DNA from 2 places in the Pseudomonas sp. GW823-FHT02E01 genome. Region 2 is predicted to be linked to the other one. Evidence: riboswitches for the same ligand, from Rfam matches in the RefSeq annotation. Region 2 holds a riboswitch; the other holds the start of a gene.
What was found. Region 2 has a riboswitch for cobalamin ahead of AC1RDQ_RS22740 (CbtB domain-containing protein). Riboswitches for the same ligand answer to the same signal wherever they lie in the genome.
Positions count from the first base shown of each region.

Region 1: linked by a shared signal. The riboswitch ahead of cobO (cob(I)yrinic acid a,c-diamide adenosyltransferase) and the one ahead of AC1RDQ_RS22740 (CbtB domain-containing protein) in region 2 are both predicted to bind cobalamin.

Region 1 covers NZ_JBXAJS010000011.1:27,697-34,364, forward strand. The annotation lists gene AC1RDQ_RS23605 (cobyrinic acid a,c-diamide synthase CobB) at 1-917, opposite strand, end outside; gene cobO (cob(I)yrinic acid a,c-diamide adenosyltransferase) at 914-1,525, opposite strand; cobalamin riboswitch at 1,608-1,841, opposite strand; gene AC1RDQ_RS23615 (hypothetical protein) at 1,995-2,579, shown strand; gene AC1RDQ_RS23620 (PQQ-dependent sugar dehydrogenase) at 2,645-3,958, shown strand; gene AC1RDQ_RS23625 (O-methyltransferase) at 4,100-4,753, opposite strand; gene AC1RDQ_RS23630 (C40 family peptidase) at 4,772-5,308, opposite strand; gene AC1RDQ_RS23635 (C40 family peptidase) at 5,474-6,106, opposite strand; gene hda (DnaA regulatory inactivator Hda) at 6,329-6,668, opposite strand, start outside.
Region 2 covers NZ_JBXAJS010000010.1:69,506-76,173, reverse strand. The annotation lists gene cobN (cobaltochelatase subunit CobN) at 1-2,476, opposite strand, end outside; gene cobW (cobalamin biosynthesis protein CobW) at 2,480-3,550, opposite strand; cobalamin riboswitch at 3,654-3,866, opposite strand; cobalamin riboswitch at 4,078-4,303, shown strand; gene AC1RDQ_RS22740 (CbtB domain-containing protein) at 4,425-4,616, shown strand; gene AC1RDQ_RS22735 (CbtA family protein) at 4,628-5,335, shown strand; gene AC1RDQ_RS22730 (cobalamin biosynthesis protein) at 5,332-5,745, shown strand; gene cobM (precorrin-4 C(11)-methyltransferase) at 5,827-6,573, shown strand.

The sequences.
Region 1 (6,668 bases), on a different contig from region 2:
TCGAGCATCGCGGTGTTTTGCGCCAGCGCAACATGATGCAGTTCCGGGTAGCCGCCCGGCAGATACAGGCTGTCCGCCTGCGGCAATGCACGGTCGCGGATCGGCGAGAAGAATGACAACTCGGCGCCCATCGCCCGCAGCAGATCCAGGCTCGCGCCATAGGTGAACGCAAAGGCTTCATCGCGGGCGACGGCAATGCGTACACCGGCCAGCAGCGGTTCGGCCGCGATGACATCAGGGGCGGCGAATTCGACTGCCGGTGGCAGCGCGACCTCGCAACTGCTGGCCAGGGCATCGGCTGCCGCGTCGAGGCGCAGGTCGAGATCGTTCAACTCACTGGCCTGCACCAGCCCCAGGTGCCGGCTCGGCAATTCGATCCCGGTTTCCCGGGACAGCGCGCCGTACCAGCGCAAACCTTCAGTCAAACTGCCTTCGAGCAGTTGCGCATGGCGCTGCGTGCCGACACGATTGGCCAGCACGCCGGCAAACGGCAAGTCCGGCTGATAACGCGCCAGCCCCAGGGCCAATGCGCCAAAGGTCTGGGCCATGGCGGTGCCATCGATCACCCCCAGCACCGGCACACCGAAATGCCGCGCCAGATCGGCGCTCGACGGCGTACCGTCGAACAACCCCATGACGCCTTCGATCAGGATCAGGTCGGCTTCAGCGGCGGCTTCCCACAGCAACCGGCGACTCTCCTGTTCGCCGACCATCCACATGTCCAGCTGATACACCGGCGCACCGCTGGCGCGCTCGAGGATCATCGGATCGAGAAAGTCGGGCCCGCACTTGAACACTCGGACCTTGCGCCCCTGATTGCGATGCAATCGGGCCAGTGCCGCGGTGACGGTGGTCTTGCCCTGGCCAGAGGCCGGCGCGGCAATCAGTACCGCCGGACAGTGCCGAGGCTGACTCACAATTCGACGCCTTTCTGCGCTTTGATCCCGGCTTGAAAGGCGTGCTTGATCACGCCCATTTCGGTGACGGTGTCAGCCATCTCGATCATCTCCGGCTTGGCGGCACGACCGGTGACCACCACGTGTTGCATCGGCGGCCGGGCCTGCAAGTCGCTGAGCACCTGATCGAGATCGAGGTAGCCGTGCTTGAGGGCGATGTTCAGCTCATCGAGCACCACCAGACCGATGGACGGATCGCGCAGCAGTTGCTGCGACACCGCCCAGGCGGCTTCGGCGGCGGCGATGTCGCGCTGCCGGTCCTGGGTTTCCCAGGTAAAGCCTTCGCCCATCACATGAAAACGCACCTGCTCGGGAAAGCGCCGGAAGAACAACTCCTCCCCCGTACTGTTGCGGCCCTTGATGAACTGCACCACGCCGCATTGCATGCCGTGCCCCATGGCGCGGGCAAGCATGCCGAAGGCCGAACTGCTCTTGCCCTTGCCGTTGCCGGTCAGCACCAGCAGCAGGCCACACTCGTTCGGGGAATTGGCGATGCGCTCGTCGATCACGGCTTTTTTGCGCTGCATGCGCGCCAGGTGGCGTTCGTCACGATCGGGGGTATCAGTCATGGGGGAGCTCTCCGTTGAGGCAGGAATAACGGCGGGCAGGCACAAGAATAGAAGGCAACAAGCCTGGCATCGCCCACCGTGATGCCGCTGGATGAATCAGGCCGGTCTCCGGGCTCATGAGTGGCCGCGGGGCCAGACCGTGCGCCTTCCCGCATCAAATCGACACAGTGGCATCACACACAGTTTTCACTCATTTACCGTTGCGGGGGCAGCGCCGGAATTGCGGGCCTTCGACCAACAGAAGGACTCACTCACCGGCTTCCCTGTTTCACTCTGTCGACCCAAGCCACAGAGCACCTGAAACAAGCCGCGAAGGTTAGAGGGTTGGGGGTGGAGCGTCAATTAAAGCCGGGAGGCCATCGACCGAATAACTGCCATCAATCAATAAACTGACGTCAATCTTGTGCCACGCTCCCAGCAGTGATATCAAAGAGCCACAAACTCACAACACAACAACAAGGGTGAGCCCATGCAAGGCATGATCATCAGCAATCCAAAGCTGGAATTCCTGCGCCCGGTGCTCGAACGCTGGTTCGAATGCATCGACCGTTACAACGCCGTCCGCGGTGATGGCGACACACCGTACTGGCACGACGAGAAGGCCAATCTCGGACTACTGTCTGCCGCCGCCTGGATGGCCGAGATGGTCACGCTGCAACAGACGCCCACCCGCAAGCAGACCGAAGAAGGCGAACGCAACAGCCGCGCCGACCTGCTCCTGGCTTCACCCGAAACCCGCGCCTACATCCAGACCAGCCAGCGCTGGCCACGGGTCAACAGCCTCAATCTGACCCAGGCCCTGCTCGATGTTGCCAGCGATGCGAAGCGCGTGAGCCACGCCAGCGACCTGAAACTCGGCTGCCTGTTCGTCGCCCCGCAAAAAGCCCAGCAGGGCGCCACACCGGAAGAGCTCCAGGACATGGTCGACGACCTGCAAAAGGAACACAGCTGCGCTGTCGCCTGGTATTTCCCTTATGCCTACCGCAAGTTGCGCAACGAAGCCGGCAACTATCACCCCGGCATAGCAGTGCTGTTCAAGGAGGCACGTGGCTAAGGGTTGAACCATCGGACGACAACGCGCCTCTATGATTAGAACAAGGCACTCATAGGGAAGACCGTATGCGCACGCCCCCGCTCGTTCTCGTTATCGCGTTCTGCGGAGGGCTCGCCGCTTGTGGCGGGACCGCCCGCCTGCAAGTCTCCGACGGCACCGGTCCTTCGCCTCAACTGCCAGAACCCGACAAAACCCTGATCCCGACCGTGAACATCGCCCCGGCCATCGGCTGGCCGCAGGGTGCGAAGCCCATCGCCGCCAATGGCACCCAAGTGGCCGCTTTTGCCGAAGACCTGGATCACCCGCGCTGGCTTTATGTACTGCCCAATGGCGATGTGCTGGTGGCGGAAACCAATGCCCCCCCAAAACCCGAAGACGGCAAAGGCATTCGCGGCTGGATCATGAAGAAATTCATGGGGCGTGCCGGAGCCAGGGTGCCCAGCGCCAACCGCATCACCTTGCTGCGCGACAAGGACCACGATGGGGTCGCGGAAACCCGCACGGTGTTTCTGCAAAACCTCAACTCGCCCTTCGGCATGACCCTGGTCGGCAATGACCTGTATGTGGCCGACACTGATCGCCTGCTGCGCTTTCACTATGAAAGTGGCGATACGCAGATCAAGTCACCGCCGGCAAAAGTGGTCGACCTGCCGGGCGGCCTGCTGAATCACCACTGGACCAAAAACGTCATCGCCAGCAAGGACGGCAGCAAGCTGTACGTCACCGTGGGTTCCAACAGCAACGTTGCGGAACACGGCATGGACAAGGAAGAAGGTCGCGCGGCGATCTGGGAAGTGGATCGCGCCACTGGCCAGCAGCGGATCTTCGCGTCCGGCCTGCGCAACCCCAACGGCATGGCCTGGGAACCGCACAGTGGCGCGCTGTGGACTGCGGTCAACGAACGGGATGAAATCGGCAGCGACCTGGTACCGGACTACATCACCTCGGTGAAAGACGGCGCATTCTATGGCTGGCCGTACAGTTACTTCGGCCAGCATGTCGATATTCGCGTCGAGCCGCAAAACCCGGACCTGGTGGCCAAGGCTATCGCCCCGGACTACGCCGTCGGCCCGCACACGGCATCACTGGGCCTGACGTTTGCCGAAGGCAACAAGTTACCGTCGCGCTTCAGGGAAGGCGCCTTCATCGGCCAGCACGGCTCCTGGAACCGCAAGCCGCACAGCGGCTACAAAGTGATTTTCGTGCCCTTCCGCGCCGGCAAGCCGGTCGGGAATCCGGTTGATGTGCTCAGCGGGTTTCTCAATGGCAAGGAAGAAGCCATGGGCCGCCCGGTGGGCGTGGTGATAGACCGACAGGGTGACCTGTTGGTGGCCGATGATGTGGGGAACAAGGTGTGGCGGGTGTCCGCTGCCAGATAACACCATCCCGGATGAACTCAGAAACCTGTGGGAGCGAGCTTGCTCGCGATGAGGCCGGCACATTCAACATCGATGCTGACTGACCTACCGCTATCGTCGGAACGCCGCCCGGAGCAAGCTCGCTCCCACAGGATTTCCAGCTCAGCGTTTGCGGCAAAGGGTCAATCCATCACCCAACGGCAACAACGACAGATCCACCCGCGCATCGTCCTTCAACGCCCGGTTGAGCGCCTGGATCGCCCGGGTGTCCGCGCTCTCGGAACTGGTCTCGAGTACGCGCCCGCTCCATAGCGTGTTATCGAACACCGCCAGCCCGCCGACCCGCAGCAATCGCAGGGCGTGCTCCAGATAAGCCGGGTAGTTGGCCTTGTCGGCATCGATGAAAACCAGATCGAACTGGCTTGGCTGGTCCAGCTTGCCGAGGGTTTCCAGCGCAGGTGCCAGACGCAGATCGATGCGTCCGGCCAGCCCGGCTTCCTGCCAGTAACGCAGGGCCGTGGCGTTGTAGTCGCCGGGGATATCACAGCAAATCAGCGAACCCTCAGCGGGCAATGCCGCCGCCATGCACAGTGCGCTGTAACCGGTAAAGGTGCCGACTTCGAGCAAACGCCTGGCCCCCGTCAGTTTCACCAGCAAAGCAAGAAACTGCCCCTGCTCAGGAGCCACCTGCCAGCGTGCCATCGGCAGCGCCTGGGTCTCATCGCGCAAGCGCTTGAGCAGAGGCGTTTCACGCAGGGAAACATCGAGCAGGTATTGGTACAGGGCGTCGTCGAGATTGAGCGTGCGAGCAGTCATGACCACCAGCTCCGGAGGTTATGGATTGCGCGCCAAATGTTCAGGCTGCAGAACACGCTTGGCGCTCAGGTAAGCTTTTTGCCAATACGCCTTGGACAGGCTGTCGAGCTTCACGGTGCCGCCGGTGGCCGGCGCATGGACGAAACGCCCCTCTCCCACATAGATGCCAGCATGACTGACCTGGGAACCGCCATTGGTGGCAAAGAAAAGCAGGTCGCCGGTCTGCAAGCCATCCTTGCCCACATTCGCCGCTTGCATGGAGATCATCTCGCGCGTGGTACGCGGCAAGGCAATACCGGCGACATCGCGGTACACATAAGCGATCAGGCCGCTGCAATCAAATCCGGAATCCGGCGTATTGCCGCCCCAGCGATAAGGCGTGCCCACCAGACCGAGCGCGCGAAACAGCACGTCTTCCGCTTCGGGCGAAAAAGCCTGTGAGGAACCAAATACGATGGGAGCGCGAACCACCGGCGCAGGAGGCGGTGTGCGGCTGGCGCAGGCACTGAGCAGCGCTGCGAAGAACATGATTGCGAGGCGGGCCGACGTCGTCATAAGCAGAACATCCTGATCTGGCTGCGGCTTTTTCTGCGGGGAGCGCAGAAAAGAAAACCGCCTGCGTGGGACGCAGGCGGTTTGCCATCATTTGTAGATCAAGATTCTAGCGGCTACACGACAAACTTCAAGTAAGACTTTAAGTTCGCCTTACAAATTGTCCGCTTATTTGCGTGCAGTGACGATTGGCGACGCGTTAGGTGCCATTGCCAGGGCGCGCTTGGCTTCGATGAAGGTCTTGCTCCAGTAGCTGTCGCCCAGGCTATCGATGCGCACACCGCCGCTGCGGCGGCTGCTGGAGTGGATGAACTGGTTGTCACCCAGGTAGATCCCGGCGTGACTGACGCGACCACGACGACCGTTGGTTGCGAAGAACAGCAGGTCGCCCGGCTCAAGCTTGCTGCGCGAGACCAGCGGAGCGTCCACGTTGATCATTTCGCGGGTGGAGCGTGGCAGGTTCATGCCCGCTTCTTCGCGGAACAGGTAACCGATGAAACCACTGCAATCGAAGCCGGCTTCAGAAGTACCGCCGAAACGGTAGCGGGTACCGATCAGGGACATGCCACGTTCGAGGATGCTGTCGGCCAGTACCGGAAGCTGGTAGGACTTGCCGCCAGCGAAGTCTGCGAGTTCTTTTTCGGTAGCCAGCTCTTCCTGGAAGAGAGCGGAAGACTGGGCGGTAACCGAGTTTTGAACCTGCTGTTGCGGAGCTTGCTGGGCCACTGGAGTGTGGGCAGCGCAACCGAACAACAGGGTAACGAGTGCGAGAGGCACGAGGGGTGCGAAGCGATTTAGCATGGGCACGACCGTGGCTGAAAGTTGTAAAGAAGCCGAGACTATGCCCGCTATCAACCTCATTTGCAAATTCAATCGATCTTTTTGTGACTTATCCGTTTCTCGTTTACATCTAAGCGCTTAAGCCCATTTTAAACACACACGCGGCCTGCAACCTTGCAGGAAAGCGGGATTTCTGGCGCCTGAAATATGCCGAAACGGCTAAACGCCCCGGTTTCAGCGGGCTTACCAGCCGAGGGTTTCTTTCAAAAACGGGATTGTCAGCTTGCGCTGAGCCTGGAGGGAGGCCTGGTCGAGGCGCTCGAGCAACTCGAACAGCGCACTCATGCTGCGGGTACCGCGAGTCAGAATGAAATGCCCGACTTCATCGGTCAGATGCAGACCGCGACGGGATGCGCGCAATTGCAGGGCACGCAGTTTGTCCTCATCGGACAGCGGACGCATCTGGAAGATCAAGGCCAGGGTCAGGCGGGATTTGAGATCCGCCAGCTTCACCGGCAATTCCCGAGGGGATGTCGACGCGGCAATCAGCAAGCGCCGACCGCTGTCGCGCAAGCGATTGAAC
Region 2 (6,668 bases):
CCGCCTCCTGTAGGAGCGAGCTTGCTCGCGATGGTGTGTCAGCCACATTGGTGTCGACTGACACACCATCGCGAGCAAGCTCGCTCCCACAGGGGTCAGCTAATGCCTGCGAAATCAGTTGTGTGGCGAACAGTTCGAGGCGTTCGCGGGTATCGCCGGTGGTGCGCCACAGTTCAGTGCTGATCAACGACAAGGCATTCGGTCGTGGTCCAATCCACGGCTCGGCCAAGGCGCAATCAAGCGGATCGAATCCTAGTCCGAAGGCCTTGGCCAGCGCCCGCAGCAGACTCGACTGCGCACCCCGGCCATCGCCCCGTGGAATGCGCAACAGCGCCAGCAAGGTATCGATGCGCAATCGCCCGGTGGGCGATTCGCCGAACACATGCAGGCCGTCGCGGATCTGCGACTCCTTCAAGTCGCACAGGTAAGTGTCGAGCCGCGGCAACCAGATCGCCGCGTCGGCATCGCTGTCGAGTTGTTCGTCCAGTTGCAGTTCACGGTCGATGTGGGTGTCACGCACCAGTTGCAGGATGTCGCGCTGCAACTCTCGGGCGCGGCGCGGATCGAGCAGCTGCGCTTCGTAATATTCGTCGGCCAACAGCTCGAGGTTACGCAGCGGGCCGTAAGTTTCGGCGCGGGTCAGCGGTGGCATCAGGTGATCGATGATCACCGCCTGGGTCCGCCGCTTGGCCTGGGCGCCCTCGCCCGGGTCGTTGACGATGAACGGATAGATGTTCGGCAGCGGCCCGAGCAAAGCGTCTGGCCAGCAATGTTCCGACAGCCCCACGCCCTTGCCCGGCAGCCATTCGAGGTTGCCGTGTTTGCCGACGTGGATCACGCCGTGGGCGCCATAGGTGTTGCGCAGCCAGAAGTAGAAAGCCAGGTAGCCGTGGGGCGGCACCAGGTCCGGGTCGTGATACACCGCGCTCGGGTCGACCTGATAACCCCGGGCCGGCTGAATGCCGACGAAGGTCAGGCCAAAACGCAGGCCGGCGATCATCATCCGCCCGCTGCGATACATCGGGTCGTTTTCCGGCGCACCCCAACGTTCGAGCACCGCCGCGCGATTGGCTTCAGGCAGGGCGTTGAACATCACTAGATAATCATCCATGCCCAGGCTTTGCTGGCACGGACGCAGGTCAAGGGTATCGAGGTCGTTGCTGACGCCGCCCAGTAACTGCTGGATCAGCGCGGTGCCGCTGTCTGGTAACTCAGCCGGTAATGGATAACCTTCGGCATGCAACGCCTGCAGGATATTCAGCGCCGCTGCCGGGGTATCGAGGCCGACGCCATTGCCGATGCGACCGTCGCGGGTCGGGTAGTTGGCGAGAATCAAGGCAATGCGTTTTTCAGCATTGGGCACCCGCGCCAGATCGATCCAGCGCCGCGCCAGTTCGGCAACGAAGTCCATGCGCTCCGGTTGTGGCCGGTAGCAGACTACATCCGACTGACTACGCTCACTGCGCCACGCCAGGTCCTTGAAGCTGATCGGGCGGCTGATGATGCGCCCGTCCAGCTCAGGCAACGCGATATGCATCGCCAGGTCACGGGGGCCAAGCCCCTGTTCGCTGGCGCGCCAGCCGGGTTCGTTGTCCTGGGCGCAAATCGCCTGGATCACCGGGATATTGCGGCGAAACGGGCGCAGATGAGGTGCTTCCGGACTGGATTGAGCGAAGCCAGTGGTGTTCAGAATCACTGAAGCTTCGACTTCATCCAGCCAGTCCTCGACCACCGAGAGGCAGCCGGGTTCTTTCAAACTGGCCAGCGCAATCGGCAATGGATTCAACCCCGCCGCCTGCAAACGCTGGCAAAAAACATCAATGAATGCGGTGTTCGCCGCCTGCAAATGCGAGCGGTAGAACAGCACCGCCGCCACCGGTTGACCCACGTGCCAGTCGGCCTGCCAGTCGCTCAGCGCGGCAGAGTGTTTGTGCGGATGGTAAATCGCCGTACGCGGCAGGATTTGCGGCTCATCCCAGGTGTAATCACGGGCCAGCCAGCGGTTGGCCAGGCAGCGGAAGAAGTCGAGGGCGTTGCCCATGCCGCCCTGGCGCAGAAACTGCCAGAGGCGATCGCGATCCTCGGCACCGACGGTGCTCAAGTCGCTGAGCTCCGGGTCCGGGCGATCATCACCTGGCACCAGAATCAGCTGCACGCCGCGCTGCGACAGCTCGACCAGACGCTCGATGCCGTAACGCCAATAGGCGATGCCGCCGTGCAGCGAGATCAGAATGACCTTGGCGTGGCGCAAGACTTCATCGACGTACAGGTCAACCGAGGCATGGTTCTGCACCTGCATCGGGTTGGCCAGGCGCACGCTCGGGTAATCGTCGGGCAACTGCTGCGCCGCTTCGGCGAGCAGCGCCAGGCTGGAATCACCGCTGCACAGGACCACCAGCTCGGCGGGGGTTTGTCCAAGGTCGGCAATGTTGTCATCCGACACGAAACCGCCGGGCTGGGTCCTGAGCAGGTGCATGGCTTACACGCTGAGCGCGGCGCGCAATTGCGCTTCGAGAACAGTGGCGTCCAGTTTCTGGCCGATCAGCACCAGGCGAGAGACTCGCGCCTCTTCGGCGCCCCACTGGCGGTCGAAATGCTTGTCAAAACGCGTACCCACGCCCTGGATCAGCAGGCGCATCGGCTTGTTCGGAATCGCCGCAAAGCCCTTGACGCGCAGGATGCCGTGCTGGACCACCAACTGGGTCAGCGCGTCCAGCAGCAGGCTTTCGTCGGCTTGCGGCAGTTCGATGGAGATCGAATCGAAGGCGTCGTGATCGTGGTCATCATGATCGTCGTCGCCATCGTGATGATGGTCGTGGTGGCTGTGGCGGCTGTCGATGTGTTCTTCGGAGCCGACACCGAGGCCGATCAGCACGTCCAGCGGCAGGCGACCACTGCTGGCTTCGATGATTTTCACCGCTGGCGGCAACTCTTCGGCGACTTCCAGGCGCACACGGGCCAGGTCCGTCGGGTTGATCAGGTCGGTTTTGTTGAGGATCACCAGGTCAGCGCTGGCCAATTGGTCGGCGAACAGTTCGTGCAGCGGCGATTCGTGGTCCAGGTTCGGGTCGAGTTTGCGCTGGGCGTCGACCTGATCCGGGAACGCGGCGAAGGTGCCGGCGGCCACGGCCGGGCTGTCGACCACGGTGATTACCGCATCCACCGTGCAGGCACTGCGGATTTCCGGCCACTGGAAGGCCTGCACCAGCGGCTTGGGCAACGCCAGACCGGACGTTTCGATGAGAATGTGGTCCAGATCGCCGCGACGGGCCACCAGTTCGCGCATCACCGGGAAGAATTCTTCCTGGACGGTGCAGCACAGGCAGCCGTTGGCCAGTTCATAGACACGGCCGTTGGCTTCTTCTTCGGTGCAACCGATGGAGCATTGCTTGAGGATTTCGCCGTCGATGCCCAACTCGCCAAATTCGTTGACGATCACCGCGATGCGGCGACCCTGGGCGTTGTCGAGCATGTGGCGCAGCAGCGTGGTTTTACCCGAGCCGAGAAAGCCTGTAACGATGGTGACGGGGAGTTTGGCCAGTGTTTTCATCGGATGCCCTATGGCTAAGCTGGCGGGCATACGGGACGACGACCGGCAACGCGCACGCGCGTGCCTGAAGAGTTCGCCACCGGATCACCCCGCCCGGTTGAAAGTGAGAATCTGTGACGAGGCAGGTCTCCTGGCTGACGATGTGCCGGGCTTGAGCCTGGCATTCGCTGCGCCTTCCCGCCGGCCTCATGGATTGAGTCAGCAGTGGCGTGGCAACGAACATCACCGTTCACAGTTGCGGGGGCAGCCGCGGCATTGACCGCGTTCCCTTCTTAGCTTCGACAAACGCCGAAGAACCTCGAAAGCGCAAGGCTACGCATGGTCTTGGGGCGGGTCAATGCTTGCGATCCCTGTGGCGAGGGGGCTTGCCCCCGTTCGGCGGCGAAGCCGTCGCAAATCCAGAGTGCACGCTTTGTCTGGATAAAAGTAAGGGGGCCGCTTCGCAGCCCAACGGGGGCAAGCCCCCTCGCCACAGAAACTCAAACGAGAACCCCTGCCAATTGACGCCCAACCCCCGCCCATGCTCTCCTACACACCTTGTTACGGGTGCCCTTCACAGGGTGAAACGGGAAACCGGTGAATCATGTGCTTTACTCTTAAGCCATGTCAGTCCGGTGCTGCCCCCGCAACGGTAAGCGAGCGAAGCGTCAGATCCACTGTGCCACTGCGGCATGGGAAGGTGATGCTTTCAGGTCCAGGCGCAAGCCTTTGCCCCTCGTGAGCCCGGAGACCGGCCCGCAACACAAAGTGACCAGTACGATCACTGAACCAACAAACCCGCGGTGGGCGGGCGCTGTTTGAAACCTTGCGCGCCTGGTCGTGCGGGGTTTTGCATGCGCTCTTATTCCCCGCTGACAGACCAGAGGGAAACGCCATGTCGATCATCAGCAGCGCCGAACACACAGCCGCAAGCACCACCTCAACCCTGACCCAACGTCTGGCCGCCGCCGTCTGCGCGTCGATCCTGGGCGCATGCCTTGTGTATTTCGCCGGTTTCTCGCACATCGAAGCGGTGCACAACGCCGCCCACGATACCCGTCACAGCTCCGCGTTCCCGTGCCATTGAGAGCTGTCGACATGATCAAGCGTATTGCGCAAACCGCAGGTTTCACCGGGCTGCTGGCCGCCCTGTTGCTGACCCTGCTGCAAAGTTTCTGGGTCGCCCCGCTGATTTTGCAGGCCGAGACCTACGAAAAAGCCGAACCGGCCGCTGTTGAAATGCATGAACACGCCGACGGTGCGATGGCTGCTCACACTCATGATGCACAAGCCTGGGAGCCGGAAGATGGCTGGCAGCGCGTGCTGTCGACCACTGGTGGCAACCTGGTGGTGGCGGTCGGTTTCGCCCTGATGCTGGCCGGCCTGTACACCTTGCGTGCGCCGACCAAAACCTCTCAAGGCCTGCTCTGGGGCCTGGCCGGTTACGCAACCTTCGTGCTCGCGCCGACCCTCGGTCTGCCACCTGAATTGCCAGGCACTGCCGCCGCCGACCTCGCACAACGGCAACTGTGGTGGGTCGGTACCGCCGCCTCCACCGCCGTCGGTATTGCGCTGATCGTGTTCAGCCGTCACTGGCTGATGAAAGTCCTCGGCGCGGCGATCCTCGCCGTCCCCCATGTGATTGGCGCGCCGCAACCGGAGGTGCATTCGATGCTTGCTCCAGAGGCACTGGAAACCCGGTTCAAAATCGCTTCGCAACTGACCAACGTGGCATTCTGGCTGGCCCTGGGCCTGATCAGCGCCTGGTTGTTCCGTCGCAAAAGCGATGGTCAATACAACGCATGACTGACGTCAGCACAGCGCCGACCCTGGTGGTCGGTCTGGGCTGCCAACGGGGCTGCCCCGTCAGCACGTTGCTGGCGCTGCTCGATCAGGCGCTGGAGGCGCACCAGATAGCTCGTCATGAAATCAAGGCGCTGGCCAGCATCGATTCGAAGCGCGACGAACCTGCACTGATCGAACTGGCTCAGCAACTCGGCCTGGAACTGATGTATTTCAGCAGTGAGCAACTGGCCGCTTATGAACCGCAACTCAGCCATCAATCGCAAATCGCGTTTGAACGCACCGGTTGCTACGGCGTTGCGGAAAGCGCCGCACTGGCCCTGGCCGAACAACTGGCCCAGGCCCCGGCAAAACTGCTGATTCCACGACAAAAATATGCCCAGGCAACCCTGGCATTGGCTGGCGCTGCGTAAAAACCGATAATCCCCGCCTTTGATCATGAACATTCTTCATCTGAAGGCCTGTTCAGCCCCTTTTTCCCACAGGAACCGACGATGACCGTCTACTTCATTGGCGCAGGTCCCGGCGACCCCGAACTGATCACCGTCAAGGGCCAGCGGCTGATTCGCAGTTGCCCGGTGATCATATATGCCGGCTCACTGGTGCCGGCCGCCGTACTGGAAGGTCACTGTGCCGAACAGGTGGTCAACAGCGCCGAACTGCACCTGGAACAGATCATCGACCTGATCAAGACCGCCCACACCAAAGGCCAGGATGTGGCCCGGGTGCACTCTGGCGATCCAAGCCTGTATGGCGCAATTGGCGAGCAGATTCGCTATCTGCGTGAACTGGGCATTGCGTTCGAAATCGTACCCGGCGTGACTGCCGCAGCCGCTTGCGCAGCGCTCTTGGGCGCGGAACTGACCCTGCCGGACATTTCACAGAGCGTGATCCTGACTCGCTACGCCGACAAAACCGCCATGCCACCCGGAGAGGAATTCTCCAGCCTGGCGCAGCACGGCGCGACCATGGCGATTCATTTGGGGGTCAGTCACCTGGCGAAGATCGTCGAGGAACTGCTGCCCCATTACGGCGCCGATTGCCCGATTGCAGTGGTGCATCGAGCGAGCTGGCCGGATCAGGATTGGGTGGTGGGCACGCTGGCAGATATTGCCGGGAAGGTTGAATCGAAGGGATTTCGTCGTACGGCGTTGATTCTGGTGGGTCGGGTGCTGGGCAGTGACCACTTCAGCGAGTCATCGCTGTATCGCGCGGGGCATGCGCATCTCTATCGCCCATAGCGCCCTCTTCGCGAGCAAGCCCGCTCCCACATTTGGAATGCATTCCCCTGTGGGAGCGGGCTTGCTCGCGAAGGCTTCAGTGAATTCGACCCATA